Regions from separate parts of the Paucilactobacillus salsurae genome, predicted to be linked through region 1. Evidence: predicted binding sites of a transcription regulator. Region 1 holds the regulator's gene; each other region holds the start of a gene.

Evidence for each region. Region 1 encodes HrcA, which represses chaperone genes, less so after heat shock. Its sites were predicted from a motif close to TTAGCACTCNNNNNNNNNGAGTGCTAA; they were not measured.
Region 2: the regulator HrcA is predicted to act here: its motif matches at 1,795-1,821, upstream of ACYVQZ_RS08380 (ATP-dependent Clp protease ATP-binding subunit).
Region 3: the regulator HrcA is predicted to act here: its motif matches at 7,680-7,706, upstream of clpP (ATP-dependent Clp endopeptidase proteolytic subunit ClpP).

Annotation. Positions count from the first base shown of each region.
Region 1 is NZ_BAAHWX010000001.1:236,792-247,388, reverse strand. Features, by position in the region: gene infB (translation initiation factor IF-2) at 1-143, shown strand, start outside; gene rbfA (30S ribosome-binding factor RbfA) at 160-525, shown strand; gene truB (tRNA pseudouridine(55) synthase TruB) at 626-1,531, shown strand; gene ribF (riboflavin biosynthesis protein RibF) at 1,561-2,508, shown strand; gene ACYVQZ_RS01255 (hypothetical protein) at 2,505-2,825, opposite strand; gene hrcA (heat-inducible transcriptional repressor HrcA) at 2,987-4,039, shown strand; gene grpE (nucleotide exchange factor GrpE) at 4,054-4,653, shown strand; gene dnaK (molecular chaperone DnaK) at 4,685-6,538, shown strand; gene dnaJ (molecular chaperone DnaJ) at 6,674-7,795, shown strand; gene lepA (translation elongation factor 4) at 7,932-9,773, shown strand; gene ACYVQZ_RS01225 (hypothetical protein) at 9,945-10,580, shown strand.
Region 2 is NZ_BAAHWX010000011.1:28,943-39,539, reverse strand. Features, by position in the region: gene ptsP (phosphoenolpyruvate--protein phosphotransferase) at 1-1,129, opposite strand, end outside; gene ACYVQZ_RS08390 (phosphocarrier protein HPr) at 1,131-1,397, opposite strand; gene ACYVQZ_RS08385 (hypothetical protein) at 1,542-1,730, opposite strand; gene ACYVQZ_RS08380 (ATP-dependent Clp protease ATP-binding subunit) at 2,042-4,297, shown strand; gene ACYVQZ_RS08375 (ECF transporter S component) at 4,346-4,936, opposite strand; gene ACYVQZ_RS08370 (MucBP domain-containing protein) at 5,092-5,793, shown strand; gene ACYVQZ_RS08365 (DMT family transporter) at 5,888-6,775, shown strand; gene ACYVQZ_RS08360 (glycosyltransferase family protein) at 6,927-8,456, opposite strand; gene ACYVQZ_RS08355 (peptide chain release factor 3) at 8,673-10,250, opposite strand; gene tagD (glycerol-3-phosphate cytidylyltransferase) at 10,352-10,597, opposite strand, start outside.
Region 3 is NZ_BAAHWX010000006.1:626-11,222, reverse strand. Features, by position in the region: gene argH (argininosuccinate lyase) at 1-759, shown strand, start outside; gene ACYVQZ_RS06425 (HdeD family acid-resistance protein) at 829-1,368, shown strand; gene rapZ (RNase adapter RapZ) at 1,443-2,327, shown strand; gene ACYVQZ_RS06415 (gluconeogenesis factor YvcK family protein) at 2,324-3,322, shown strand; gene whiA (DNA-binding protein WhiA) at 3,342-4,277, shown strand; gene ACYVQZ_RS06405 (FMN-binding protein) at 4,487-4,954, shown strand; gene ACYVQZ_RS06400 (FAD:protein FMN transferase) at 4,958-5,716, shown strand; gene ACYVQZ_RS06395 (FAD-binding oxidoreductase) at 5,730-7,007, shown strand; gene clpP (ATP-dependent Clp endopeptidase proteolytic subunit ClpP) at 7,067-7,663, opposite strand; gene ACYVQZ_RS06385 (hypothetical protein) at 7,856-8,002, opposite strand; gene ACYVQZ_RS06380 (hypothetical protein) at 8,227-8,352, shown strand; gene ACYVQZ_RS06375 (L-lactate dehydrogenase) at 8,452-9,372, shown strand; gene ACYVQZ_RS06370 (MIP/aquaporin family protein) at 9,468-10,199, opposite strand.

The DNA.
Region 1 (10,597 bases):
TCGGTAGCTTGAAACGCTTTAAAGACGATGTTAAAGAAGTTAAACAAGGTTATGAATTGGGACTGACCATTGAAAACTTTAATGATGTGAAAGTTAATGACGTCATTGAAGCTTATGTCATGAAAGAAGTTCCTGTTAAATAATAATGAGGTGAAATAAATGCCTGATAAACGGTATCGAGTAGGTCGCTTAAGCCAAGAAATTCAACGCGAAGTGGATGATATTCTATTAAAACGAGTTCGTGATCCACGAGTTCAAGGAATTACGATCACAGGCGTTGATTTAACCGGCGATTTGCAACAAGCCACGATTTATTACAGTTTATTGTCAGATAAAGCATCAGATGGACAAAAAGCCCAAACAGGCTTAGACAAGGCAACTGGATTAATCAGAAGTGAGCTTGGTGCACGACTAAATATTTTTAAAATTCCTGAATTGAAATTTGAAAAAGATCAATCTGTGGCTTACGGTAGTCATATTGATGAACTTTTAAATAAATTACATCAGGATGAACGAGAACTTTAAATAAAAACACAATTCCAATTGGAATTGTGTTTTTATTTTGGTTATTAATTGTGTCAAACGTTTGGTATGCTATAATTATTTCTGGTTTGGAGGGGCTTGCATGGACGGAATTATTCCACTATATAAAGAACGCGGATTGACTAGTCATGACTGTGTCAATCAGCTCAGAAAAATTTTACATACAAAAAAAATTGGTCATTCAGGCACCTTAGATCCCAATGTGGACGGTGTATTGCCAATTTGCATTGGCAAAGCGACCAAAGTGGTTGATTATTTAATGGATTCGGGTAAACAATACAAAGGTCAATTACTGATCGGCCAAGCGACAACTACAGAAGATTTAGATGGCGAAATTATCGCAGAGACAAAATTAAAACAGGCTATTTCGGCTGATGAAATAACAGCTGCCATGCAGACGCTAACAGGTTCAGTTATTCAAATTCCACCCATGTATTCAGCAGTTAAAGTAAACGGCCGAAAACTTTATGAGTATGCCAGAGCCCATGAACAAGTTGAACGGCCAAAAAGGACAATTGAAGTTCATGAATTTAAGCTTCTAGAAACGAATTACGATGGTAAGTCAGGTACGCAAACTGTTGACTTTATTGTGACATGCGGTAAAGGAACCTATATCAGAACGTTAGTGGTTGATTTGGCAAATAAACTCGGCTATCCAGGAGTGATGAGCAACCTAACACGTCAAAAAAGTGGTGGTTTTTCAATCGAACAAACTTATTCGATGGATCAAATTGAAACGGCAGTCGCAGATCAAAGAATTGAAGCATTTTTACTGCCACTTGATTACGCGTTGAAAAAATTTGACCACATCACGTTGTCAACAGACCAATGGGCCGGAGTTCAAAACGGAGTATGGTTAAAAACTAGTGAGGTCAACAGCACTGCTGACGTTGTCGCCCTAGTTTTTGATCAGGAGACAAAAGCGTTGTATCAAAAAAACGAGGAGCAGGACTGTTACAAGCCACTCAAAATGTTTTCAAATCATTAATCATCATAAATAACTAGGAGAATTCAAAGATGCAAGTAATCAAAATACGACATCCGTTGACCAAAGATCAAGTTGTGGATACACCGGTTGTTCTTGCAATGGGTTTTTTTGATGGTGTTCATCTAGCCCATCAAAAAGTCATTAAAAATGCCAAAAAAATAGCAACTGACAGAAAAATGAAACTAGCGGTGCTCACTTACGATCACCATCCTGGTCTGGTTTATCAAGCGATGGAAACACCTATCAAATACTTATCACCATTTCCACGTAAATTGGAGTTATTTGAAGCACTTGGTGTCGATATTGTGTATGCAGTGAGTTTCACTTCCAAGTTTGCCATGCAAACGCCGCAACAATTCGTGGATCGTTATTTAGTTGGTTTTCATACCAAGGTTGCAGTCGCGGGTTGGGATCATACGTATGGACCTAAAGATATCGCGACAATGAATAAACTTGATAGTTATAGTAAGGGCCGTTTTGAAACTGTCACCATCAAGGAACTGGAAGAAGATGGTCACAAAGTTAGTTCTTCGCGTATTAGAAACCTGTTTAAAGACGGGACAATTCAAGAAATTAACGAGTTATTGGGGTATGATTACCAGACGACTGGATTAGTCATCCATGGTGAAGCACGTGGCCGTGAACTAGGTTATCCGACAGCCAATATCGCTGGTAAACAAGATGAGTGGTTACCAAAAGTTGGTGTTTATGCTGTCCAAATGCAAGTAGGTGAAACCTGGTATGATGGGATGGCCTCGATTGGCTATAACATTACTTTTGGCGATAAACGGCCAAAAACCGTTGAAATTTATTTATTTGATTACAATGATCAAATTTATGGTGAAAATGTCAAAGTTAAATGGTTAGCATGGATGCGTGATGAAATTAAATACGATGGTGCCAAAGCTTTAATCGATCAGCTTGAACAAGATGAAATTAACATCAAAAAATTATTAGCAAAAAAAGAAAACCACTAATGCCGACTGGCATGGTGGTTTTGTTGTGTGTGGCCTTTAAGATGACGCGCTTTAAATTGCGGATGATTTTCGGTGACTAGTTTAAAATTTTTCATTTTAAATTGAAAAGGTTGATTTGTTAAGCGCATTTTGGTCCAAGTTTGCATGGCAACAATCATTTGTTGTAGTTGGCGCTCAAGTTCTGGTTTCTGTTCAGCAAGGACTGTTTGATAAATATCGGATTGCAGCCGTTGAATTAATTGTTGATGATAATTCAGCACTTCTTTTGTTAATGGTGCATGCCGATATTGGTTAAAAAGTGACTCAATTAACTGCATGGCTTCAAATGCATTTTTAGGTGTGATGAAACGTTGTGATGACTTAATTGGAATTCCTCCTCCAAGGTAGACTTTTCTTGACTTTCTTTGACGAGGTTGGTATATTATAAATTGTGTTTAGCACTTGATGGTGTCGAGTGCTAAAAAGGGAAGTGATAAGGGTGTTAACACAACGTCAAGAAACAATTCTCCAAGCGATTGTACGTCAATATACGGCTACCGGTCAACCGGTTGGTTCAAAAATATTAACGAGCTTATTGCCAGTGAAAGTTAGTTCAGCCACGATTAGAAATGAGATGGCAGAACTCGAAGATCAAGGCTTGATTACAAAAGAGCATACGTCTTCTGGGCGTGTGCCATCGACAAAGGGCTATCGCTACTACGTTGATCATTTATTAGATCAAGCAGTTCTTGATGATAATGATGTTTCGATAATTCGAAACTCATTTGGGACCAACTTTCATAAAATTGATGAAATTGTTTCTCAATCGGCGGATATTTTATCTAACTTAACGAGTTATACGACATTTACTTTACGACCAGAACAAAAAAATGTTCATTTAAGTGGCTTTAGATTGGTACCGTTGGGCAATCACCAAGTAATGGCCATTCTAGTGACGGATAGTGGTGAAGTAGAAAGTCAAACTTTTGGTATTCCACGAGATATGAATACCGACGAATTGGAATCAGTTATTCGACTGATTAATGACCAACTATCTGGATTACCTTTAGATGAAGTGTTTGCCAGATTACAACAGGATATTCCAATTAAAGTGATGCAGTACATGCACAGTTCAGACGGTGTTTTGGATATCTTTGATAGCATCTTATCGCATGCTGCTAGCGAACGATTCTTTGTGGGCGGCCGCATGAATTTACTCGGCTTTTCGCATAACAATGATCCGAATGTGTTGCGTGCCTTGTATTCGATGTTTGATAAAAATGAAGACTTATCAAATTTCATCGATCCCAAAACTGACTCACAAAACGACGGAATTAACGTTAAAATTGGTAATGAAATATCCAACAAGTTGTTAGAAGATTTCAGCTTGATCACGGCAACGTATGATGTTGATCAGTATGGCAAGGGCATTATTGCAGTATTAGGTCCAACGAGAATGCCATATTCACGAACAATTGGAATTGTTAGCGCGTTTCGTCAAGAATTAGCGCGACAGTTGCTTGATTACTATCGACGATACTATGATCAATGAGGAGGAATTAGTGCATGGCACAGCAAGATAAGAAAAAAGAACAAACGCAACCCGTTGATGAAGGCTCAGATAAAACAGTTGATGCAACAAAAGATGTCAAAAAAAATGATGCATCAAAATCAGATCAACCAAAGGCTGCACCTGATGAATCTGAACAACTCAAAGCAAAAGTTGATGAGTTGACGCAACAACTTGATGAAGCAAACGACAAGTATTTGCGTGCAGAAGCAGAAATTCAGAATATGAATAACCGTTTTAAAAAAGAACAAGCACAGTTATTAAAATATGATGGACAATCACTTGCTAAAGCAATTTTGCCGGTCATGGATAATTTAAAACGGGCGTTAGAAATTGAAGTTTCAGATGAAAATGGTCAACAATTGAAAAAAGGAATTCAAATGGTCCATGATCATTTGGAAGAAGCTTTGACAAGCAATGGCGTTAGTGAAATTGCTGCGCTTGATCAAAAATTTGATCCGACATTGCACCAAGCTGTTCAGACAGTGGCCGTGCAAGGTGATCAACAACCTGACACAGTTGTTCAGGTTTTTCAGGCCGGTTATCAATTAAAAGACCGCGTTTTAAGACCAGCAATGGTCGTTGTAGCACAATAAATTAGATTAAATAAAAAGAGGGAAATTTTACATGGCAACTAATAAAATTATCGGTATTGACTTAGGAACAACTAACTCGGCAGTCGCTGTAATGGAAGGTAATGAACCAAAGATCATTACAAACCCTGAAGGGGCTCGAACAACACCATCAGTAGTGTCATTTAAAGATGGCGAAACACAAGTCGGGGAAGTAGCAAAACGTCAAGCAATTACTAATCCAAATACAATTGTTTCGATCAAGAGTCATATGGGTGAACCCAACTATACTGTTGAAGTCGAAGGCAAGAAATATACACCACAAGAAATCTCAGCAATGATTCTCCAATATTTGAAAAAATATGCTGAAGATTATTTGGGTGATGAAGTAACACAAGCTGTTATTACTGTTCCTGCTTACTTTAACGATGCGCAACGTCAAGCAACTAAAGATGCTGGTAAAATTGCCGGTTTAGATGTTAAGCGAATCATCAACGAACCAACGGCTTCTTCTTTAGCTTATGGCCTTGATAAACAAGAAAAAGACGAAAAAGTACTTGTTTATGACCTTGGTGGTGGTACTTTTGATGTTTCTATCCTTGAATTAGGCGATGGGGTCTTCCAAGTATTATCTACTAATGGTGATACGCATTTAGGTGGAGATGATTTTGACCAAAAAATCATTGATTGGCTAGTTGATGAATTCAAGAAGGATAATGGCGTTGATTTGTCTCAAGACAAGATGGCCCTTCAACGGTTAAAAGATGCCGCTGAAAAAGCTAAGAAAGATGTTTCTGGTGTTAATGAAGCCACAATTAGCTTGCCATTTATCTCTGCAGGTGCTTCTGGACCATTACATTTGGAAAAGAAACTCACTCGCGCACAATTCAACCAATTAACAGTGGATCTTGTTGAACGGACAAAACAACCTGTTTTGAGCGCTTTAAAGGATGCTGATCTTTCATTTGGTGATATTGATGAAGTTATCTTAAATGGTGGTTCAACACGAATTCCAGCTGTACAAGAAATGGTCAAAGACTTAACAGGTAAGGAACCTAACCATTCCATTAATCCTGATGAAGCCGTTGCCCTTGGTGCCGCTGTTCAAGGTGGTGTCTTAACTGGTGATGTTAAGGACGTTGTTTTACTTGATGTTACGCCATTGTCATTAGGTATTGAAACCATGGGTGGTGTCTTCACGAAGTTAATTGATCGGAATACAACCATTCCAACTTCAAAGAGTCAAGTATTCTCAACTGCTGCGGACAATCAACCAGCCGTGGATATTCACGTGTTACAAGGTGAACGACCAATGGCAGCTGACAACAAGACGTTAGGTAACTTCCAATTAACTGATATTCCTGCTGCTCCTCGTGGTGTTCCTCAAATTCAAGTGACATTTGATATTGATAAGAACGGAATTGTTAACGTTTCGGCTAAAGACATGGGTACTAACAAAGAACAAAAAATTACCATTAAGAGTAATTCTGGTCTTTCTGACGATGAAATCGATCGCATGATGAAAGAAGCCCAAGAAAACGAAGAGGCTGATAAGAAGAAACGTGACGAAGTTGACTTAAACAATGAAGTTGACCAATTATTATTCCAAGTTGATAAGACATTGAAAGATGTTAAAGGCAAAGTTGACGACGCAGAAATCAAGAAGGCTGAAGATGCGCGTGATGCATTGAAGAAGGCTAAAGATGATAATAACGTTGAAGATATGAAAGCCAAAAAAGATGACTTAAATAAGATTGTGCAAGATCTATCAGTTAAGTTATATCAACAAGCACAAGAAGCACAAGGTAGTAATGGTGCAGACGGGGCTGATAATAAAGACGGTAAATCTGATGACGACAATACGGTCGATGGTGATTTTGAAGAAGTCGATCCAAAAGATAAGAAATAATCACGTCACACTTTTAAAACGTTGATTAGATTGTAAAAGCCAAAGGACGATTATTATATTGTACTTTGGCTTTTACTTAGTTTAAAATATTCTTGATTAACCAGAATTTTAAAAATTTGTTTTTGGGGGACCACAATGGCAGAAAAAGATTTATATGATATTTTAGGTGTGTCAAAAGATGCATCCCAAGACGACATTAAACATGCCTATCGGAAATTATCCAAAAAATATCATCCAGATATTAATAAGGAGCCAGGCGCAGAAGAGAAGTTTAAAGACGTCAATGAAGCCTATGAGACTTTAGGTGACGAACAAAAGCGTCAGCAATACGACCAATTTGGTTCCGCTGGACCACAAGGCCAAGGTGGTTTCGGTGGTGCACAAGGATTTGGCGGTGGTGGCTTTGACGACATCTTTAGTCAATTCTTTGGTGGCGGAGGTCGTCGTCAACCAGACCCTTCAGCACCGAGACCTGGCCGTGATTTGCAATATAATATGACTTTGAAGTTTGAAGAAGCCATTTTTGGTAAGACAACCACCATTAAATACAATCGTGAGGCTTCGTGTGAAACTTGCGGTGGCTCTGGTGCCAAGCCAGGAACTTCTCCTGTGACTTGTTCAAAGTGTGGCGGCCGTGGTTATGTTGAAGTCATTCAAAATACGCCACTTGGCCGGATGCGTTCACAACAGACTTGTGATGTTTGTGGTGGAACAGGTAAAGAAATTAAGGACAAGTGTGAAACTTGTGGCGGTTCTGGTCACGTGTCACAACGTCATGAATTAAAGGTAACTGTTCCCGCTGGTGTTGATGACGGTCAACAAATGCGTTTACAAAATCAGGGTGAAGCCGGTGAAAATGGCGGCCCTTATGGTGACCTCTATATTGTCTTTACGGTGACACCAAGTCGTGATTTCAAACGAGATGGCTCAAATATTTACTTTGATCAACCAATCTCATTTGCGCAAGCTGCGTTAGGTGACGAAATTGAAGTTAAGACGGTTCATGGAGATGTTAAGTTAAAGATTCCAGCTGGAACTCAGACTGGCACTAATTTCCGCTTGAAAGGTAAAGGTGCGCCCCGCTTAAATGGTAATGGTAACGGAGATGAACATGTTACTGTTGAGGTTCGAACACCTAAGTCATTAAACAAGCAACAAAAAGAAGCGTTAAGTGCTTTTGCAGCTGCAAGTGGTGAGAAAGTATCAGGCGTTAAAAAAAGTGTCTTTGATAAACTAAAAGATGCCTTTGATGAATAAATGAAACAATAAAAAAGTCTACTGAATCAAAACGCATTGATTCTGTAGACTTTTTTCAACCAGGAATCCATTGAGTTACCTAACTGCCATTGGTATACTGAATAGGATAACTAATTCGGAGAGAGTGAGTTCAAAAATGGATTTAAAACAAATGCAAGATCGGCAAAAACATATTCGCAATTTTTCAATTGTTGCGCATATTGATCATGGTAAATCCACATTAGCAGACCGTATTTTAGAATTAACGGATACGGTATCCAAAAGAGAAATGCAAGATCAATTACTAGATACAATGGATTTGGAACGCGAGCGCGGAATTACAATCAAATTAAATGCCGTTGCCCTGAACTATACTGCAGAAGATGGTGAGACTTATATCTTTCACCTAATTGATACACCAGGACACGTGGATTTTTCATATGAAGTGTCACGGTCACTTGCGGCCTGTGAAGGTGCCATTTTGGTGGTAGATGCGGCTCAGGGAGTTGAAGCCCAAACGTTAGCTAATGTTTATTTGGCCCTCGATAACGATCTAGAAGTCATTCCGGTAATCAATAAAATTGATTTACCATCGGCTGAGCCTGAAAAAGTGCGCAAACAAATTGAAGATGAAATTGGCATAGATGCTTCAAATGCCGTATTGGCTAGTGCTAAAAGTGGTATTGGTATTGAAGAAATTCTCGAACAAATTGTCAAAGAAATTCCGGCACCCAGTGGGGACTTGCAAGCACCTCTAAAAGCGTTGATTTTTGATTCCGTTTACGACGATTATCGTGGCGTTGTTTTGAGTGTGCGTGTACATGAAGGGACCGTCAAAGCCGGTGACAGAATCTTACTGATGAATGGTGGCACTGAGTATGAGGTCACAGAAGTTGGTGTGAACTCACCCAAACCGATTGCCCGTGATATGTTAATGGCAGGTGATGTCGGGTATATCACTGCTAGTATTAAAGACATTCAAGATACGCGAGTTGGGGATACTGTCACGAGTGCCAGTCATCCAACAAAAGAAGCATTACCAGGTTATCGTCAGATGACACCAATGGTGTATTCGGGGATGTATCCAACTGATAATGCCAAGTTTAATGACCTTCGTGAAGCACTGGAAAAGCTACAATTAAATGACGCGGCCCTGACTTTTGAACCAGAATCATCTCAAGCTCTTGGGTTTGGGTTTCGTTGTGGTTTCTTAGGTTTGTTGCATATGGATGTGGTTCAAGAACGCTTGGAGCGTGAGTTTAATCTTGATTTGATTACCACTGCGCCATCAGTAACTTATCGACTAGACTTAGCAGATGCCACGCAACAAGCAGTTGATAATCCTGCTGAAATGCCGGATGCTTCAGAAATTAAAACAATTAGCGAACCGTATGTGAATGCTCATATCATGGTGCCAAACGAATATGTTGGGGCAGTCATGGAGTTATGTCAACGCAAGCGCGGTATTTTCGACACAATGGAGTACTTAGATGATATACGCGTGAATGTGATTTATCACATTCCGCTATCTGAAATTATTTATGATTTCTTTGATAAATTGAAGAGTAATACGCGTGGGTATGCATCACTTGATTATGAGCTAGAAGATTATAGACCAGGCAACCTAGTTAAGATTGATATCTTGTTGAACGGTGATAAAGTTGATGCGCTCAGTTTTATCACCCATAAAGATTTCGCAGCACAACGTGGTCGTGAAATTACAGCCAAGTTGAAGACCATTATTCCACGGCAAAACTTTGAAATTCCAATTCAAGCTGCAATTGGAGCTAAGATTATTGCGCGGACAAATATCAAAGCCTACCGAAAAGATGTGACCTCTAAAATTCACACAGGTGATCCTGATCGGCGGGCTAAGCTACTAGAGAAACAAAAACGTGGTAAGAAACGTATGAAGGCAGTGGGAACAGTGGATATCCCTCAGGAAGCCTTTATGGCTGTCTTGCAAACAGGCGAGGAAGAAACGCATAAAAAAGGATAATACTACCGTTTTGAATGGTCATTATAAGGTTAATAATGATCATTTTTTATTCCTAAAAAATCACTTAAGTTTTACTAAATTCTCTAAAATTCATGGGTTAACCACCAAATTTTCGATAAACTATAATAGAGTAGAGATTGGGAGTAAATTTTTTTGGAGGAGTAGGTTCAGATGATTAAGAAAAAGGGGTTAATTTTTGTACCGTTATTGTGTGTTGGATTACTGCTAGGGGGATGTAGTAATTCTGACCAATCAAAAAGCAACAAACATGTTCAATCAACTAAGGTTTCTTCAAGTAAAAAAGTAGATTTGGCACAGAGATCATCACAAAAAAATACAACAAAATCGTCCGTCGATACTAAGGCTAAACCAACGACTGAAGCGTTTATACCTGCTAATTTACAAAAAACATGGTATAGTGTTGATGAAGATGGTAACGTAGACAAATTAAGTTTTACGGCAAATGCAATTCATTATGAAAATAGCGTTGACTCTGGGACTACCACCATCCATGATGGTAGTAGTGAACCAGATCCAGATACAGCATCCATTCATAGTGACTGGGGTCGAAGTGGTAAAGTGTCCATTCATGGCATTAACTTTTTGAATGTTCGTGGTTGGAACCAGTCGGCTGGCGATGGCACCTATTTTGGAATTAAGTCTGAAGTCATTAATGGAAAACCCACTGATATTTTGGTGGACGCTGAGGGAGCTGGCGTCTGGTGTTCAGCAACGTATTATGAGAGTGAAGCGCTAGCTCACCAGGAAGCTGGGAAAAAATACAGTGACATTGTGTATTCAGAATAGTGAAATTATTGAATTGT
Region 2 (10,597 bases), on a different contig from region 1:
GTAATTGTGTTCGGAAGATATCTTGTTTATCCAAACTAATCCGGATGGCACGATAACCCAAGAATGGGTTCATTTCTTCTGGTAATGGCATGTATGGTAGATGCTTGTCACCACCGATATCCATTGTCCGCACAACAACTTGCTTGCCGTTCATGCCTTCAACAACTTTTTTGTAGGCTTCGAATTGTTCGTCTTCAGTTGGTAGTTCTGCTGAATCCATATATAGAAATTCGGAACGGAACAAGCCAATTGCTTCCCCACCATTGTCAAGAACACCTTGTAAATCATCAGGTGTGTCGACGTTAGCGGCAATATCGAAATGCTTTCCATCAGCCGTAACTGTTTTGGCATTTTTCAATGTGGCCCATTCAGCTTGGTCAGCAGCAAATTTTTCAGCTTGTGCTTTATAATCTGCCACTTCGGCATCAGTTGGGTTCACAATTGCTTTACCGTGAATACCATCGACGATCACTAAATCACCATCGTGAATTTCAGTAGTAGCGTCACCACTACCAACCACGGCAGGAATTTCAAGGGTGCGACTCATGATGGCTGAATGTGAAGTACGGCCACCAATATCGGTAATAAATCCTTTAACAAACTTACGGTCTAATTGTGCGGTGTCACTAGGTGTTAAGTCATGAGATACAACGATTGATTCTGAATCAATCAATGATGGACTTGGTAATGAAACGCCAAGTAAATGACTCATGATACGCTTAGTAACGTCGCGAATATCTCCCGCACGTTCTTGCATATATTCATTGTCAGTCATTGCTTCAAACATTGCGATGTATTGGTCAGTCACTTCTTTAACTGCTTGTTCAGCGTTAACCTTTTCATCTTTAATCTTTGTTTCAATGGCGCTAATCAATTCTGGGTCAGCCAAGATCGTGATATGTGCTTCGAAAACTTCAGCTTCTTCGGCGCCCAATGATTGGACAGCCTTTTGCTTAATAACTTCCAACTCTTTTGTTGAAGCATTAAAAGAATCATGAAGTCTTTGGACTTCATGATCAGAGTCAGAAATTGTTTTCTTTTCAAAAGACAAATCAGGATCGACTAACAAATAAGCCTTAGCAATGGCGATACCATTACTTGCAGCAATTCCCTCTAGCCGGTTTGACATATTAATCTGACAGTCCTTCCTTTGTCATTGTTTCTTCAATAGCAGCGATGGCTTCTTTTTCGTCTGAACCATCAGCAGTGATTGTAACGTCAGCATGTTGTCCCACACCTAATGACATTACACCCATAATAGACTTCAAGTTCACACTCTTATCTTGATATTGTAAGGTAATATCTGAGCTAAATTTTGAAGCTGTTTGTACTAAGATAGTTGCTGGACGTGCATGAATTCCAGTTTCTGCAATAACATTAAAATCGCGTTTTTCCATTAGTGATCAATCTCCTTCAAGGATTTAATTTTTGAAGCTTCTTGGCAAGCCAAAAAAGCTTTCTTACCTGTTAATAATAGCAATTGTAAGCGGTAAATACAAGCACTAACCGGAATGTTGGCTCCGGTTTGTTTTCAAATCCAACTAAGCTTGTTTTTTTAGTAAGGTGTACTCGATTTCACCGCCACGGTTTGCTTTACCAACAAGTTGTTGGCGATATTCGTAAGCATGAAAGATCGGCTGAAAGGTTTGAAACTCATCTTTAGTGATCGTAAAACTTTCAATGTTGTGTTGGCGTAAATCTTCCATTAACTGATGATAATCTTTATCCATTAAAATCCTCCCATCCATCATTCATGTCTTCTATTATATCTGTTAATCGTTAAAGAACAAATTTTTAGCATTCTAAACGTGTGAGTGCTAGAATTATTGTGTTGATACGACTTGGAATGCACGACAAAGTCGATCATATCAACGATAAACTCGTGTTTCAGAAAATAGACAAATCACTTGCAATCTTGATTATCCAATGTATAATGAGTTCAAAGGTCAATAAAGGTCAAACAATATCAAACGACCACAAAGGCTTTTCATCTCAATTGGCAAATTAGAGATGTCGATAGTGTGATAAAGGAGGTTTACAGATGTTATGTCAAAATTGCCATCAGAATCCGGCAACCATTCACTTACAAGCTGAAGTGAACGGACAGCGAGTACAAGTTGGCCTCTGTCAGAGTTGCTATCAAAAAATGAAAGAAGCACAAAATACTCTCTTTAATGGAGGTAATGGAATGGCACAAAACCCATCATTTGGTTTTGGTAACTTAGATGATTTGTTTAAAGCCATGCAAGGCCAAAACGCTGGTCAAGCTGGTCAACAAGCATTTAATGACCAAACACAAGCACAACAAGGAAATGGCGGTAACCGTGGCAAAGGTAACAGTTTGTTAGCCCAATTTGGCGTTAACTTAACTGAACTTGCTAAACAAGGAAAAATCGATCCCGTCATCGGCCGTGATAAAGAAATCGATCGGGTGATCGAAATTTTAAACCGCCGGACCAAAAACAATCCCGTGTTAATTGGTGAAGCTGGAGTTGGTAAAACAGCCGTAGTTGAAGGATTAGCACAAGCAATTGTTGCCGGTCAAGTTCCGCAAAAATTAAATAATAAAGAAGTTATTCGTTTAGATGTTGTTTCGCTTGTTCAAGGAACAGGAATTCGTGGGCAGTTCGAACAACGCATGCAGCAATTAATGGAAGAAGTTTCTAAAAATGATAATATCATCTTATTTATTGATGAAATTCATGAAATCATGGGCGCAGGAAATGCCGAAGGTGGCATGGACGCTGGTAACGTTTTGAAACCAGCACTAGCTCGTGGCGACTTCCAATTAGTTGGGGCTACAACGTTAAATGAATACCGCAAGATTGAAAAAGATTCTGCGTTAGCACGTCGTTTCCAACCTGTTCAAGTTGATGAACCCAGTGTTGAAGAAACCATTCAAATTCTGAATGGGATTAAGTCACGCTACCAGGATTACCATAATGTGAAGTACACCGATGACGCGATTACCGCGGCTGCTAAGTTATCAGCGCGTTATATTCAAGATCGCTTCTTACCTGATAAGGCCATTGACCTGTTAGATGAAGCTGGTTCGAAGAAGAACTTAACCTTGAAGACTGCTGACCCAGCCACAATTGAAAATGAGATTCACACCGCTGAAGCTCATAAGCAACAAGCACTTGATAATGAAGACTACGAAAAAGCAGCCTTCTACCGTGATCAAGTAACCAAGTTGACCAAAGCCAAAGACGATGCTGAAGCAAATCATAGTGAAGACGCCGCTACGGTGACGGTTGAAGATATGCAACACATCGTGGAAGAAAAAACTAACATCCCTGTTGGGGACTTACAAAAACAAGAAGAAACCCAATTAAAAGATCTTGATCAAAACTTGGAAAACCATGTCATTGGTCAAAATGAGGCGGTCGACAAAGTGGCGCGTGCCATTCGTCGTAACCGCATTGGTTTAAACAAATCTGGTCGCCCAATTGGTTCGTTCCTGTTTGTTGGTCCTACTGGGGTTGGTAAAACTGAATTGGCTAAACAATTGGCTAAAGAATTATTTGGTTCCGAGGATTCAATGATTCGTTTCGACATGAGTGAGTATATGGAGAAACATTCAACCTCGAAGTTAATCGGTTCACCTCCTGGCTACGTCGGCTATGAAGAAGCTGGTCAATTAACCGAACAAGTTCGTCGTCATCCATATAGTCTCGTGTTATTGGATGAAGTTGAAAAAGCCCATCCAGATGTTATGCACATGTTCTTACAGATTTTGGATGATGGTCGCCTGACTGATTCTCAAGGTCGCACGGTTAGTTTCAAGGACACGATTATTATCATGACGTCTAACGCCGGTTCTGGTGACTCTGAAGCTAGTGTTGGCTTCGGCGCTGCTGCTGAAGGTAAGACGCACTCAATCGTTGATAAATTGGGTGAATACTTCAAGCCTGAATTCTTAAACCGTTTTGATGCGATTGTCGAATTCAACGCCTTAACTAAGGATAACTTGATGCACATCGTTGATTTGATGATTGCCGACGTTAACCGCATGTTGGCTGATCGTGGACTTTATGTTCACGTTACCGCCCCTGTTGAAGAAAAGCTGGTTGATTTAGGCTTTGATCCAACCATGGGTGCGCGGCCATTACGGCGTGTGATTCAAGAACAAATTGAAGACCGCATCGCTGACTTTGTCTTAGACAATCCAGGTGTTAAGAATTTAAATGCTAAGATTGTCGATGGCAACATTACTTTGGAAGCTGCTAGTGATAAAGATGTTGCAGCGGCTGTTAAGAAGATTCAGAGTGATGATGGTTCTGAAGATAGTAAATAAATTGTAACTAAATAAACCACTAACTGAAATTATAGTTAGTGGTTTTTCTTATTTCTTGACTACTCTTCGTAATGGCATTGCAATCAATGGCACAATCACAGCGGCTAACGCCATTTCCGCCAAACCATTCGTAATAAAGATCGCATTGAGTGCTTTTAGTAAATTATCAACATTAACACCATAAATATGGGCGACAGCAGGTGTTCGATAAAATAGGTAAATACCCCCTAACACCAAAACAGTATTTGTTAACGCACCGATTAAAGCAGAAATCACCATTGGCACTACCGGCTTTTTCATAACTTTCATGAGTGCTAAAAACGTCCACCCTGCGAATAAACCAATAAAAATACGTGGCACAACTGATACTAATGGGTTGACAAACACAAGTGGCGCTAATGGACTGCTTGGAAACGTAAAAGCACGTATCCAAGTAATGACACCCCAAACACCACCAATAATCGCCCCATCAACCGGCCCTAACACAACGGCGGTGATGATCACTGTAATATGCAACGTGGTTAAACTTAATGGTCCAATCGGAATGTTTCCTAAGACAGGAATAAAATCCTGTAACACAATAATGGCAATTAAAATTGATAAAATACTCAAGCGATAAGTTGCTCTTCGATTTGTCACTTCAGAATCCTCCGAAATTTGTTTGCTTACATTATACAAGTTTTGGCCGAAATTAGGAACTATCAAGATTTCATTAATATCATTAAAATAAGATATGACGTGTTATATAAAAAGCTGTATACTACAAGTAGTAATTTTTCTATGAGGTGATTTAAATGGCTAACAACTATGACAGTGGTGTACCGGTGTGGGTTTACCACATTGATATCGATACAAAAGAGAATTTAGCTTTACCACAATTATTAAAGGGCTTAATTGGCCAACATTACAGCGTATCAAAAGGCGATTTTCAAGACTATAGTTTCGTGAAAGCTGATGCTGAAACAAGTGGTACGTTTAATGAACAACCCCATACTGTGCGAATGTATTATCGTAAGAAAAAATGGGCAGAAGTCGAAGATGTTTCCATGTATTTGAAATTGTTTGCCCCTACCCCTGTTTTTGATTCCGTTGATGGCTTTCAACGTGGCACTACCTACCCTGGTGGCATGGTGCTGAGAACCTTTAAACGTGTGGCGACAACCGGCGGCAAGTTCTGGTATGAAATTGGCCCAGATCAGTGGATTTTATATCATCAAATGGAAATTGTTGATAATCCGTTTGATCAACCACAACCAGATGCTGATGAAGGCGAAACTGAAGCCATTGAAAAAATGGATTTAGTGGCTGCTAAAATTGACTATATTCCGAATGCCATGATTCAAGTTTATGATCGTCCGTATGGCAAAATTGTTAATGAATTGGAGCATAATACGGAAGTTCAATTATCAGGCAAACTCACTGATGATAACGGTGTTACCTGGTATGAAGTTGAAGATAAAGGATTCGTGAACGGCACCTACGTTAAAATTAAATAATAAAAAAAGACGAAAAATTTCGTCTTTTTTTATTGTCTTTGAAGCAATTCACCTATGTTATAGTTAAAATGAATATTCAAAAATGGAGACCAATATGAAACTTTCAAAGTTACAAGCCAATTTGATTCTATTAACCACTGCCATTTTGTGGGGTGCCAGTTACTTGTTTATTAAACAAGCTGTTAATGCAGGTATGCCTGCTGGGCTGATTAATGCGTTACGCGGTTTAATTTATGCTGGCCTCGTTTATTTGTTCTTTCATCAAACCATTAATAAAATGACGTGGACCGACTTTCGAATTGGATTTATGGCTGGTTTTATTAATTTTATCGGTTATCAGCTTCAAACAATCGCATTAAAATATACCACACCTGGTAAGAATGCCTTTCTCACCGCTACCTACGTGGTAATGGTTCCTTTTGTCGTTTGGGTTATGTTTCATAAACGGCCTGAAATTAAAAGTTATTTGGCAATCACCTTATGTGTCATTGGCATGATGTGGTTAACCGATATCTTTAAGAGCGGCTTGAATTTTCAATTTGGTGATATTTTGACTTTAATCGGGGCTTTTGTCTTTGCCTTGCAAATTGTATATTTTGGTTATACCGCCACCGATGCAAGTCCTTGGATTGTTGCTTTTATGCTCGGCGTTGTCCAAGGTGTTGGTGGTTTTATCTATTCGATCTTATTTGAACGCGGACACTATACTAATATCAATTGGACACGTGCTATTTGGCCGGTTATTATTCTGGCCGTTTTTGCATCATTTGGGGCACAGACAATGCAGATTGTTGGACAAAAGTTTACTGATGCGACCGCTGCTGGGTTAATTATGATGACTGAATCGATGTTTGGAAGTTTGTTTTCTGTTTCTTTGGGATTTGAACCGTTTACCACGAATCTTCTAATCGGGGGTATTTTGATTATTATTTCAATTTTGATTATGCAGTTAGATTTTTCAAAAAAATCCAGGATAAGCTAACAAAAATTATTTAATAAACCAAATTTCTAAAACTATTTAAAAAAGGATTTTACAATTTCACTGATCAAAGCCCTTTTTGAATGAATTCAAATTTAAAAAAGTTTGAATTTAACGAAATTTTTATTCGATCTGAGAAACATTTTTTCACTTTTCATTCCCACGATTTGATATTTACACTTTTTAAAACATTGTCAATTCCAAAACTCATGGCAAGAAAAATACATGGTAAAAATTGAATCACGTACCGGCTTCTACCACCTTCAAAAAGTAATAAAAAAATATAAAATCCAATGATACTAGTTTTCAAAAATTGTGCAAACAACGAACTATTACCATAGCAAAAAAGTACACCTATCAACGTCAAAATCCATAAAATTTGAGCAATGAACTGATATGAATATTCTGTTGTATCAACCACACCAGCATTAGTAAATAACCTTCTTTGAATTGAACGGTTATAATTTTTATTTTCATGATTAAAAGTAACTAAAAAACCGCCCTCATGTCCCCAACTAAATGTTCCATTTGCTGTATTAGCCATTTGCTTGCTTATTAAAAATTTTACATAATTAATCGGTGAATGATATTCCTTTATCCGTTTCTTGATTAATTTTATATTTTCAGCATTTCTTTTTTTAGGATTTTTTATTCCTATTTCCATGTTAACGTCATCTATGTTAAAGCCTCCAGTTCCATGCATACCCATGGCTAAATAATGAAACACAGTTTCTTTTCTCTGTGGATCTATTTTTACAACTTTTTGTGATTTTAAACCCGCACTAATTAAAATAAAAAATGCAGCTGTAGAAATAATTACAATAGATACTACTTTTATTGATTTCAACGATAATTTTTTTTCTTTAATACACCATCTAACAATAGCAATCAGCACCGCGGCAATGTAAATTATTATTAATGTCGGTTTAATAAAGTACGAAACTATGAGAAAAAAAGATGAACACACTGGATAGAAATAAGATCCCAATTTTTTAGAGACCACAGTCATTTTACTCAACAAAAAAATATTTATTGCTGTTAAAAAGAAACCAAATAAATCAGTATACACTATAACCACCCATGGTGATGCAATTACGAGTATTAGCATCATTGCTATTGGTATGATAGCTTTCATTCCCGTTCCAATTCTAGAATGAATTACATTCGCCAACAGAAAAAAAGCCATATCGATTATAACTACATTTATTACTCCTAAAGTCATTTGAAACTGTTCCATCGAAGGCCTTTGTGACACCACCCAAATAGCTCTTTCAAACAGGAGCATTAGCAAATTGTTTGGATTTAGTGAAAAATAATCCTTCAAACTCGGAAGGTGACCAGTTGCAACTAATGAAAGTGAACGTGGATCCCAAAAACTTATGCCTGACAAATAAAAGACCATCGACAGTTGCCATATAAGTACTACTGTGAAGGCAATAATTAGTATTACAAGTTTATGGCGCTTAATTAAATTACTAACTAGACTACTGAACTTTTTTATAAAATAAGTATTTTTCAGCAGAAATAGCATCCATAAAATCAAACCTCCAACAATTAAAATTGCTAAAGTACGATTTGGAACATTTTGGATGATATTGGGTAATTCTGCAACTGCACCAATCAAACTAATTACACTTAAAGGCATAAAAAATAGATTGATTATTTTGTTAGTAACTTCCTTCATACATTCTCTCCTAATTTAACAATCTAACTTTTCATGGTCATAGTTTGTACTATTTCTATAGTAAGATATCTAAATTTTTCAGATTCTAACTTAAATATTCTAGAAAATGTAATTACATCAAGATTAAACAACCTATGCTTTTATTAAACTACGTGATTAATAACCCTTTAAAGTGTTAGGTTAAATAATCCAATAAACAAAAAATACCATACAATATTATAATTTTGCAGTTAACTTAATATCTGGATACTTATTTTTAAACCAATTTTCAGCAAAAGTATTCTCAAATAAAAACAATGGTGCTCCTAAATGATCTTTTACCAAAATATTACGTGATGAAGACATATGTTCATCCAACTGCTCTGGATCAATCCACCGGGCAATTTTGTGACCCATCGGTTCCATAATAACTTCAGAATTATATTCATTTTGCATTCTGAATTGAAAAACTTCAAATTGTAGTTGTCCAACGGCACCTAAAATATAATCGCCAGTTGTATAGTTGGTATACATCTGAACCGCACCTTCTTGAACCAATTGTTCAATTCCCTTATGGAAAGACTTTTGTTTCATAACGTTTTTAGCTGCAACGTGCACAAATAATTCAGGTGTGAATTGTGGTAATTTTTCGAATTGCACCGAATTCTTACCTGTGTAAATTGAGTCTCCAATTTGAAAATTACCAGTGTCATAAAGACCGATAATATCACCAGCAACAGCCGTTTCAACAGTTTCACGGGTATCGGCCATGAACTGTGTAGAATTCGATAGCCGAAGTGATTTTTGCGTTCTATTCAACGTTACATCCATACCACGATCAAACTCTCCCGAACAAATTCTTACAAAAGCAATTCGATCACGATGATTTGGGTTCATGTTTGCTTGAATTTTAAAAACAAATCCAGAAAATTCAGGACTCAACGGTTCCACTTTTTGATTATCTTCAGTTTTATGTGCACTTGGTTTAGGTGCATATTGGAGATACGTTTCTAAAAATGTTCGAACCCCAAAATTAGTTAAAGCTGACCCAAAGAATACAGGTGTTAAATCACCAGTTTCAATTTTGCTAGCATCAAATTGATCACCAGCATCATCCAGTAGTTCAATTTCATCTAGCGTATCTTGCCAAATACTATCTTCAGTTAATTCATTATCTTCAGATAAATTTCCATCATCATTCAGAGGGATATAAGGATTATTCTCATCATCTGGGTGTGCCAATACAACACGTTTATTATAGCGATCATATAAACCCTTCAAGCCACGCCCCATGCCAATTGGCCAATTCATTGGGTAAGTTTCAATACCTAATACATCTTCCAATTCAGACATTAAATCAAGTGGTTCACGGGCATCACGGTCAAATTTGTTTATAAATGTAAAAATTGGAATACCACGCATTTTACAAATTTTAAATAGCTTTTTAGTTTGTGGTTCAATTCCCTTTGCGCCATCGATTACCATAACTGCGGAATCGACCGCCATCAAAGTTCGGTAGGTATCTTCGGAGAAGTCCTCATGTCCTGGTGTATCCAAAATATTAATGCGTTTACCTTGAAAATCAAACTGCATTACAGAACTGGTAACAGAAATTCCACGCTTTTTTTCAATTTCCATCCAATCTGATTTAGCAAAGTTTCCTGATTTTTTGGCTTTCACTGTTCCTGCTTCTCGAACCACGCCACCAAACAGTAACATCTGTTCAGTAATCGTCGTTTTTCCCGCATCAGGGTGAGAAATAATTGCAAAAGTACGTCGTTTTTCAACGGCTTCTTTTAGTTTTTCTGGTGTCATTAATTAATTCCTTTCCAATTGATCCTCTAACTATCTTAATACAGCATTAGATCAAAGTCTATCAAGATTTTGAACCAAAAAAATAACATTTCAGTGAAATGTTATTCCGCATGTTCTAAGTCTTCTTTAATTTTTGAAGTTGAAATACCATCAGTTCGTGGTAAATAGATGACTTTACATAAATTTTTTAAATAATCAAATTTACCCTGCCAATCGTCACCCATGATTAACGCATCAACGTGATATTTTTTAATATCTTCACTTTTTTGTTGCCAAGAATTTTCTGGAATGGCTAAATCAACGTATTTGGTTGCCTCTAATATATATTTTCTATCTTCATACTGTGT
Region 3 (10,597 bases), on a different contig from region 1:
GACCGGGAATTTAGTGCAAAAGAGCTAGGGTTTAGTGATGTGTATCATAATAGCTTGGATGCTGTTTCTGATCGTGATTTTGCACTTGAATTCCTGAGCAATGCGGCTATTTTAATGATGCATTTGACACGTTTTTGTGAAGAAATCATTCTATGGTGTACCTATGAATTTAATTATTTAGAGCTATCGGATCAATTTTCAACAGGATCATCAATTATGCCGCAAAAAAAGAATCCGGACATGGCTGAACTTATTCGTGGTAAAAGTGGCCGGGTGATTGGCGACTTAATGGGCTTGCTAACTGTGATGAAGTCATTGCCATTAGCCTACAATAAAGATATGCAAGAAGATAAAGAAGGCGTTTTTGACACAGTCAAAACCATTTTGCCAAGTCTGCATATTTTTACGAAAATGTTAGCCACATCGCATGTTAATAAAGATAAAATGGCCCACGCGACCGACAATGATTTTTCCAATGCCACTGAACTAGCTGATTATTTGGCTAGTAAAGGGATTCCATTTAGGCAAGCACACGAAATCGTTGGTAAGTTAGTATTACAAGGGATAGAGACGCATACAACGCTACAAGAAATTCCATTAGCTGAATATAAGAAAATATCACCACTAATTGAAGACGACGTCTATCACGACCTAGAAAGTAAAGTGGCTGTTCAACGGCGTCAATCACTAGGTGGCACTGGTTTTACACAAATCAACCAAAACCTAAAACGAGCACAACAATTAATTGAACAGCGTTAATAATTGAACTTCCTCCTTAAATTAATTACTATCAAGTTAGATAGTCGTTGACTAAAGGAGGTTTTTTGAATGGATTTTAAAGATCATCGCTGGGGCTTTGACTGGAATGAATTTATTATGGGTATTCTGTGTCTGATTGCAGCTTATTTAATTATTCGGTTACCAAATGTTGGCCTGACTGGCTTAGTGATTTTATTTGGTGTTTTAGCGTTAATTAGCGGGATTGCAACTCTAGCAGGTTATTCGAAACTCAAACGTGATACTGGGATTCGTGGTACTTTTGCGTTAGTCATGGGTATTTTTGATATTATTGTCGCCATCTTCTTTCTAGTTGATATCCCTAGTGGCATTACGACTCTTGGCTTTTTATTTGCGGCCTGGTTTTTGGTTGATTCACTGGAACGCTTGTTGGTTAGCAGTCATTTGAAGTTTTTTGGCACAGGCTATTTCCTCTTTTCAGTTTTTCTTGATATTTTATGTTTGATTATTGCCTTTTTACTGTTGATCAACCCATTCGTCTCTGCATTATCGTTGAATTTGTTGCTAGCTATTTATCTAGTCATTTTTGGTATCAATGCCTTAGTCATCGCGTTTGCACGACGAAATTAGGATTAAAATAGAAATGACACACCCGGTATGTTACAATTGATGAACTGATCTAAATCTCAAGGTGGGGGTCAATTATGAGTAAACATTTGGAAGTCGTTATTATTACAGGTATGAGTGGCGCGGGGAAAACTGTTGCAATGCAAAGTTTCGAAGATTTGGGCTACTTTGTGGTTGATAATATGTTGCCTAATTTACTCTCACGATTTTTAGATATTGTGAAAGAATCTGTCTCAATTACTAAAGTGGCACTAGTTGTAGATCTAAGGTCAAAGGATTTTTATGATCAAATTCAACCCGCGTTTGAAGAATTGCGCAATCGCCAAGATGTGACAACGCAGTTACTATTTTTAGATGCCACCGACGAAGAACTGGTTTCTCGTTATAAAGAAACGAGACGATCTCATCCATTAGCACCGCAAGGTCGTGTTTTAATGGGCATTGAGACAGAACGTCAATTATTATTAGAATTAAAAAATCAGGCAGAAGTGGTCATTGATACCTCTAAATTGACGCCACGACAACTCAGACAACGCATCATTGATAATTTCAACAGTGATCACCACACCATGTTTTATGTTGAAGTACTGTCGTTTGGCTTTAAATATGGGTTGCCATTAGATGCAGATATTGTTATGGATGTGCGTTTCTTGCCAAATCCGTACTACATTAAGAAACTACGACCACTAACCGGTAAAGACAAGGCCGTTAGCGATTATGTCATGCGGCAAGATGCGACAGAAGATTTTTATCAACATTTCTATTCGTTGTTAGTCGATATTTTGCCTGGTTACCAAAAAGAAGGTAAAAGTAGTCTGACGATTGCCATTGGCTGCACTGGTGGACAACATCGTTCAGTCGCCATTGCTGAAAGATTAGCGCAAGAACTGGGACAACAATATAAGGTCAATGTGAGTCATCGCGACATTGAAAAAAGAAAGGAGTCCACGAATCGATCATGAAACCTACTAACAAACGTCGACCACGCATTGTTGTGATCGGTGGTGGAACTGGTCTTCCTGTTATTTTGCATGGGTTGCGGGATAAGGATGTGGATATTACTGCGATTGTTACGGTGGCAGACGATGGTGGGTCCTCAGGTGTTTTACGCAATTATATTAACGTCGTGCCTCCTGGAGATATTCGTAACGTACTCGTTGCATTGTCTGATATGCCTAAAACAGCGCTAGATATTTTTCAATATCGTTTTGATTCATCTGATCAGTTTTTTGCAGGTCATGCCATTGGGAATTTAATTATTGCGGCACTAACAGAAATGAAATCTGGGGTGTTCGAAGCAGTTCAAGAATTATCACAAATGATGCAGATTCACGGCCACGTCTATCCTGCCGCAAATGAACCATTGGTGTTAAGTGCCGAGTTTCAAGATGGTACTAAAATAAAAGGCGAATCAGAAATTACGGCGCAACATAAACCTGTTAAACGTGTATGGGTTGATCCGGCCAATTATCACGATAACCATCAAGCACAAGCGGTGCCTGAAGTGATCGATGCAATTTTAAATGCTGATCAAATTGTGTTAGGACCGGGAAGTTTATTTACCAGTATTTTGCCGAATCTCATGATCGAAAACGTGGGTCAGGCGGTTTGTCAGACCAATGCGGAAGTCATTTATATCTGTAATATTATGACTCAAAAGGGTGAAACTGATGAATTCAGTGATGCCCAACACATTGCTGTTTTAAATCGTCATTTACACCACCAATTCGTGGATACGATTCTGGTTAACACGGAACAAGTGCCGAGTGATTATATGGATTTTCAAAGATGGAATGAATTATCTCAACCGGTAAAACACGATTTTCAAGGTCTACGTGATCAAAATGTCCGTGTTATTTCAGCAAACTTTTTACAGTTGCGTGACAATGGGGCCTTTCATGATGGTGAAAAGGTAGTCAATGAATTATTAAATCGATTACATCAAGCGCATTTTTGATTTGAATGGAGTGATCAGTTTGTCTTATGCGAGTGAAGTTAAAAAAGAGTTAACGGGACTAGAGGTCCATTTAAAAAATGCCAAGGCTGAATTAATGGCACTCATCAGGATGAATGGTGCCCTAAGTATTGCCAATCATCAACTTGTCTTAAACGTGCAAACAGAAAATCCGGCAATTGCCAGACGCATTTACCAATTGTTAAAGGATTTCTATCACGCCGAAAGTGAACTGATTGTGCGCAAGAAAATGAAATTAAAGAAAAACAATCTCTATGTCGTCCGCTTACGCCATGATGCTCAAACTATTTTGGCAGATTTGGGTATTTTAGAAAACCTTCAACTTAAAGAACAGGTACCATTAGAGTTATTACAAGATGACGGCATGATTCGTTCTTATTTGCGCGGGGCTTTTTTAGCCGGGGGTTCTGTTAATAATCCGGAAACATCTCGTTATCATTTAGAAATTTATTCATTATACGAAGAGCACAATGCAGTGATCGCGCAGATGATGAATCAATTTGATTTGAATGCACGCGTCACGAACCGTCGTTCTGGGTTTATTGTCTATTTAAAAGAAGCCGAAAAAATTGCTGATTTCTTATCTTTGATTGGTGCCACGAGTGCCATGTTAAAGTTTGAGGATGTGCGAATTGTGCGCGACATGCGTAATTCTGTTAATCGGTTAGTGAATTGCGAAAATGCCAATATGGACAAAATTGCTAATGCGTCTAGCAAGCAAATTGAAAATATTAAATTTATTGATCAAACCGTTGGTCTCGGTAATTTGCCTGATAAACTGCGTGAAATTGCTGAAGCAAGGTTAGCACACCAGGAAGTTAGTTTGAAAGAACTGGGAGAGCTCGTCGCGAGCGGTCCCATTTCTAAATCTGGTGTCAATCATCGGTTACGAAAGATAAATGCTTATGCTGATCAATTGCGAGAACAGAGTGCATAAGAATTAAGGAGAATGTGAGAAATCACATTCTTTTTTATTTGGTTTGATTATAAAGTAATCTTTAAGCAAAAAGTCATAAAATTTTCATGGACAAGACATCTCTTTATCCTGAGATAGCGGATATACTTACACAATCATAAATTGCTTTTGAATTGAGTAAAATTTATACAATTCAGAATTAATATTAAATGCGAATGGGAAGTGGGACTATGAAAAAATGGTGGCAGCGTTTAATAGTCGTGGTGATTGCAATTGCGATTGTTATTGATGGATATTTTTTATTTTTCAAAAATAAGTTAACAATGACCCGTTCAGATACTGGTCAAACGAGTAGTAGCGAATCACAAAGTCAGTCAAGCTCAAGTACTTCATCAACTACAACGTCGTCAACGACTTACAAAGATGGTACTTATACAGGTAAAGCAACAACGACCAAGTGGGGTGATGTGCAAGTTCAAACAACCATTAAAAATGGCAAAATAACAGCGGTTAATGTATTGGAATATCCCAACGATAACGGTCACGATAAAGAAATTAATAGTCAAGCATTGCCGGTTTATAAAGCAGAGGCTATTAAAGCACAAAGCGCTAAAATTGATAGTGTCTCTGGTGCTAGTGAAACCTACAAAGGATTTACTGGTTCATTGCAAGACGCCCTAACACAAGCGGAGGACTAGCCAATGGATAACGTTCAAACAAAAGCATATCAATTTCAATCAATGACGATGCCATTTACGTTACAGTTTGCAAACCCAGAATTTAATGATAGCTTAAATGCAGATTTACAAAAAGTTATTCATCAAGTTCATCAATTTTTAGATCAGATTGACGCAGCTTTTTCACCATTTAAATCAGATTCGTTAGTGTCACAGTATCAAAGTGGTGATTTGAAAAATAATGAGATTACCGATCAATTTCGTGAGGTTTTTGGCATAGCCATTAAAGCCCAATCGATCACTGATGGTGCATTTACGCCGTTCTTTAAAAAACAGTATGATCCGACAGGAATTGTGAAAGGGTGGGCCATCCAACGGGCTTTTGAACGGTTTATGCAACCACTGATTGATGATGGCAAGGTTGTCGCCGTGTTATTAAACGGCGCGGGTGATATCCAATTGAGCACAAGTGACCAATCATCCTTTACTTGGCAAATTGGGATTGAAAATCCCACTGATTTATCCCAGCTAATTTATCGTTATGAACTAAAAAATGGTGCAATTGCTACTTCTGGATTCAGTAAACGCGGAGAACATATCATTCACCGAGATAAAACGGCACCGCTCATTCAGGCAACGATTGTTGCAAACGAGTTAATCGAAGCAGACCTACTGGCGACAACGGCAATTGTTATGGGAAAAACAAAGTTCACACAATTTGCACAACATCATCCAACCGCGGGGTTGTTAGTAGACGATCAGCAAGTTATTTCACGTATCTAAGGAGGTGGCGACAATGCTAAAACGAATTCCATTTATTCAATATCTGGTGTGGGCAGTCATTTTATTTGTTGTACCACTGCCATTAATTCAAGCCTTAGCAATGGGGTTACCAGCTATCTATAGCAGTGAGGCACTGGCAATTCAAACTGGTTCAATCGCCTATGTATGGTTTTTAGTTTCAATATATTTAAGTACACGACCAAAATGGTTAGACCGTTTGATTGGGTTACCAAGTATTTATTTTATTCATGGCATGCTCAGTATTTTTGGCATAGTCCTAGCTTACTTGCATAAAAGTGGAACGAGTTCAGCCGGACTGATTAAATTAACAGGGGATTGGTCGTTTGATCTATTTATAGGACTAATGATCTATTCTCTGGTATTTATGGCAGGGTGGTTGAGCAATCGTGTTAAAATTTTTGGGATGTTAAAGCATGGCTTAGAAAAAATTTTCAAACATGAGTTGTCAGTTTGGTTACATCGCCTCAATATCGTGGCCGTGATACTAGTATTTATCCACGTACAACTGATTTCTTATATCACAAGTATTAGTGCGTTCATTTGGCTTTTTGATGCGTATAGCCTGTTCGTGTTACTGGCTTATAGCTACACCAAAATTAAAAATGCGTACTTGCTGCCTACTGGTAAATTAATTGAAAAAAAAGAAATTGCACCCAATTTTTTTGAATACACAATTCAAATGTCTCATCCACAGCGCTTAACCATTAAGCCAGGCGATTATATTTTTATCAACTTTCCCCAAAAAGATCATTTGAAAGAACTGCATCCATTTTCGGTGGTTAATGATGTGCAACACGATGGTCAAATTGTCTTAGCCATTCGTGGTGATGGTGATTTTACCAAGCAGACACAGGAGTTAACAATTGGGTCGCAAGTTCAAATTGATGGCAGTTATGGCAAATTTGATGATGTCATTCAACAAAACCAAAAAGATGCTTTAGTTCTAATTGGTGGCGGTAGCGGCATCGTGCCACTTTTGTCGATTGTTCAGGCCTGTGATGATCGGCAAATTGATCTGTACTATTCAACCCATCGGACGGCCGATCTGATTTATGAGGAACAACTGAAAGCTTTAGCAGCACAACGTCGTAATTTAACCGTTCATATCCAAGAAGGAAGATTTAATACTGATCAAATCTTGCACTATTTAGATACGAATGCGGTTTATCTATTATCGGGTCCAAATAGCTTGGGTCGAAACTTTAAACAAGCATTGTTGCGCGCAAATGTTCCAGCAGATAAAGTTTATTATGAAGAATTTAGTTGGTAATTTTGTGACAAAAAAAGCGCCCTGATTGACTCAATCAGGGTGTTTTTAAGTCGTATTAATTATTTTTTCATATCTGAACTGTTTTGCATGATGCCATCTAATAACCCATATTCAACAGCTTCATCAGCTGTTAAGTAGTGATCACGTTCGGTATCATTATTAATTCGTTCAAGTGGTTGACCGGAATTGTCAGCTAAAATTTGATTAATCATTTTACGAGTTTTCAAAATTTCAGTTGCGGCAATTTCGATTTCAGTTTGTTGTCCTTGAGCACCACCAGATGGCTGGTGAATTAAGACTTGTGAATGAGGCAAACCAAAACGTTTGCCCTTTGCACCAGATGAAACTAACACACTGGCCATTGAAGCAGCCATTCCAGTAACGATGGTCTGAACATCAGATTTGATGAAGTTCATGGTATCGTAGATGGCCATTCCAGAAGTAACCACACCACCAGGTGAATTAATGTATAAGTAGATATCTTTAGTTGAATCTTGAGCGTCCAAGAACAATAATTGGGCGATAATGGAGTTGGCCATATCGTCTTCAATTGGACCGGACAACATGATAATACGGTCTTTTAATAGTCGTGAGTAAATATCATAGGCACGTTCGCCACGTGATGATTGCTCAATGACAGTAGGAACTAAGTTCATAGTGTTGCCTCCTTATTTAGCACTTAGCAGTATTGATTGCTAATCGTGTAAATGTAGTTTAACGCGTTGGTCAATAAAGGTCAAATGATTTATCTGCTTTATTGCACGTGTTTATTATACTGGATTTTAGCAGCTGGTGAAAGGAATACAAAAAAGGCTACGACAATAATTGTCATAGCTTTGGCGATGAAGTTATTTTTCGAGTGCTTCACTTAACCAACTTAATTCTTTTTTGGCACAGTCGTCATCAAGAGCAACGCGTTCTTGATCTACCGATGGATTGTTGTTAGGATCCTCGATATTACTGGCAGTAGTGTGCGTGCTTTTATCTAGTAACATAATACCATCTCCGAGTAAGTGTAATTACTTAGGTTATTGTTTACTACAAACACCATGATATTATATATAGGTATACTTGTCAAATCCCTTTGAAAATCTTTAAAAAGGGCACAGAGAAGATATTGGTATAGTTCAATTATAAAAAATGTATTTGCGTTTCCAGTGGTGAACCTTTATAATGGGAATGTTGATTTATTAAGAGAAGAAAATAAGGAGGCAATGACATGCGTAAGGCTCATCCAAATGGCGTTCAAGGTCGTCGGCCAGTTGCTCCAAAGTACAAGCGAGCATTGAAAGAAAAGAAAATTGAAGATTTACGTAAGTGGGCAAAACAAAAGCCAGCTAAGTAATTAAAATGACTTGAAGTATATATTTACTTCAAGTTTTTTTGTATAATTGCTTCAATGTCCATTTTTTATAGAATAGTCAAAATGAAAGGTTGATGGAAAATGCCAAGAAAAATTGCAGTTATTGGAATGGGTCACGTTGGCTCAACAGTTGCGCACTACATTGTTGCTAATGGCTTTGCGGATGATTTAGTGTTGATTGATATTGATGAAACTAAAGTTCAAGCGGATGCCCTTGATTTTGAAGATGCCATGCCTAATCTACCATTTCACACTAATATTTTTGTGAATGATTACCAACAATTGGCTGATACTGATGTGATTATTTCAGCACTTGGCAACATCAAACTACAAGACAATGCTAATGATGATCGTTTTGCAGAATTACCATTCACGAGTGCTGCAGTTAAAGACGTTGCTCATAAAATCAAAGATACCGGCTTTAATGGTTTGATTGTGGCGATTACTAATCCAGTTGATGTGATTACTTCAATTTACCAAGATATTACAGGTTTACCAAAAAAACATGTGCTTGGCACGGGAACATTGCTTGATTCAGCCCGCATGAAACGTGCTGTGGCCTCACAATTAAACATCGATTCACGTTCTGTGGTTGGGTATAATTTAGGTGAACATGGTAATTCACAATTTACAGCGTGGTCAACGGTTCGCGTTTTAGGTAAACCAATCACACAAATTGCTGCTGATCGTGGATTGGATCTTGATGCGATTGATGGTGAATCTAAGGCCGGTGGCCATCGGGTTTTCCATGGCAAAAAGTATACGAACTATGGGGTTGCCACAGCTGCTGTCTTGCTAGCCAACACGATTTTAAATAATGCGTTAACAGAATTACCCGTTTCTAATTACCGTGAAGAGTACGGCACCTACCTATCATATCCTGCAATTGTTGGGCGGGATGGCATTGTTGAACAATTAAAATTGGATTTAACAGACGAAGAACTCAAAAAATTACAAATTTCTGCCGATTACATTAAAACAAAGTTTGCAGAAAGTAATTAAAATAGACTATAAAAAATGTCACGGCTAACCGTGACATTTTTTAAATAAATTTTTTAATATTGAATTTTCCTTATTGTGGTGTCATGAAATAAATATTATCCAAATAATAGCTTAAACAAAAATGTTCCTACCACACCACCAAAAAGTGGTGCAACAACTGGTACCCATGAATAATTCCACTGAGAGGAACCTTTTTGTTTGAGCGGAATTAGGGCATGAACCATTCGAGGACCAAGATCTCGCGCAGGATTTAATGCCGGCCCGGTTGGCCCACCTAAGGAAACAACCAGTGCGAGCACTAGAATACCAACTGAAAAATTGGCTAATCCAATATTCGATTTGAAGGCCATCGTATGTGTCATCGTTAACGCGCCAAAAATTAAAATGAAAGTTCCAATAAATTCGTTAATGAAACCATCCACATTAGAATGAACAGCATCAATTGTCGAAAATGTACCTAAAATGGCCTCGTCATTGGTCGTTTGATCATAGTAGGGTTTATAACTAACTACAACTAATAATTGACCAGCAATTGCACCAGCAAACTGAGCACAAAGGTACGGAAGGACTTCGTTCCATGGAAATAGGCCATTAATGGCTAAACCTAGAGTCAATGCAGGATTTATGTGGTTGCCTGAAACGCTACCAATCATCATGGCTGGAATCAATACTCCGGCGCCATATCCTAAACCAATCAAAACCCAACCGCCATGATATCCTTTAGTACCCTTTAACTCGACATTGGCGACTGATCCGTTACCTAATGCAACTAAAAAGGCAGTTCCAATAAATTCTGCCACAACGCGAGTAAACAAACTATACTCCATAGTTTTTTCCTACTTTCTGTAATGGATGAACAATAAGGGAATGTCAATATTCACACAAGAACCATTTTAACAATGTAAGCGCTTTAAGTAAATGAAAAATTATACATTTTGTGAAAAGAATTCACTGATATATTAGTGTTCTAGAAACTTTTTCACAATCCTTTCAAAACTTACTATGGCATTAATAATTGATGATTAGAATTCATTTGAAATTGAGCAAAGAATTAATGAATATTTAAAGATAAAAAGGCATTTTATTCAAATGTTTGTGAAAAAAGGAATGAAATTATACTTATTGATTCAATCAGTGAAAAAATCCACAATTTGAGCGAACTTAAAAATCAAATTAAAAATTTTTTAAGTTGTGTTGGGAAGAAATTAAAACTTTGAAAATTTAA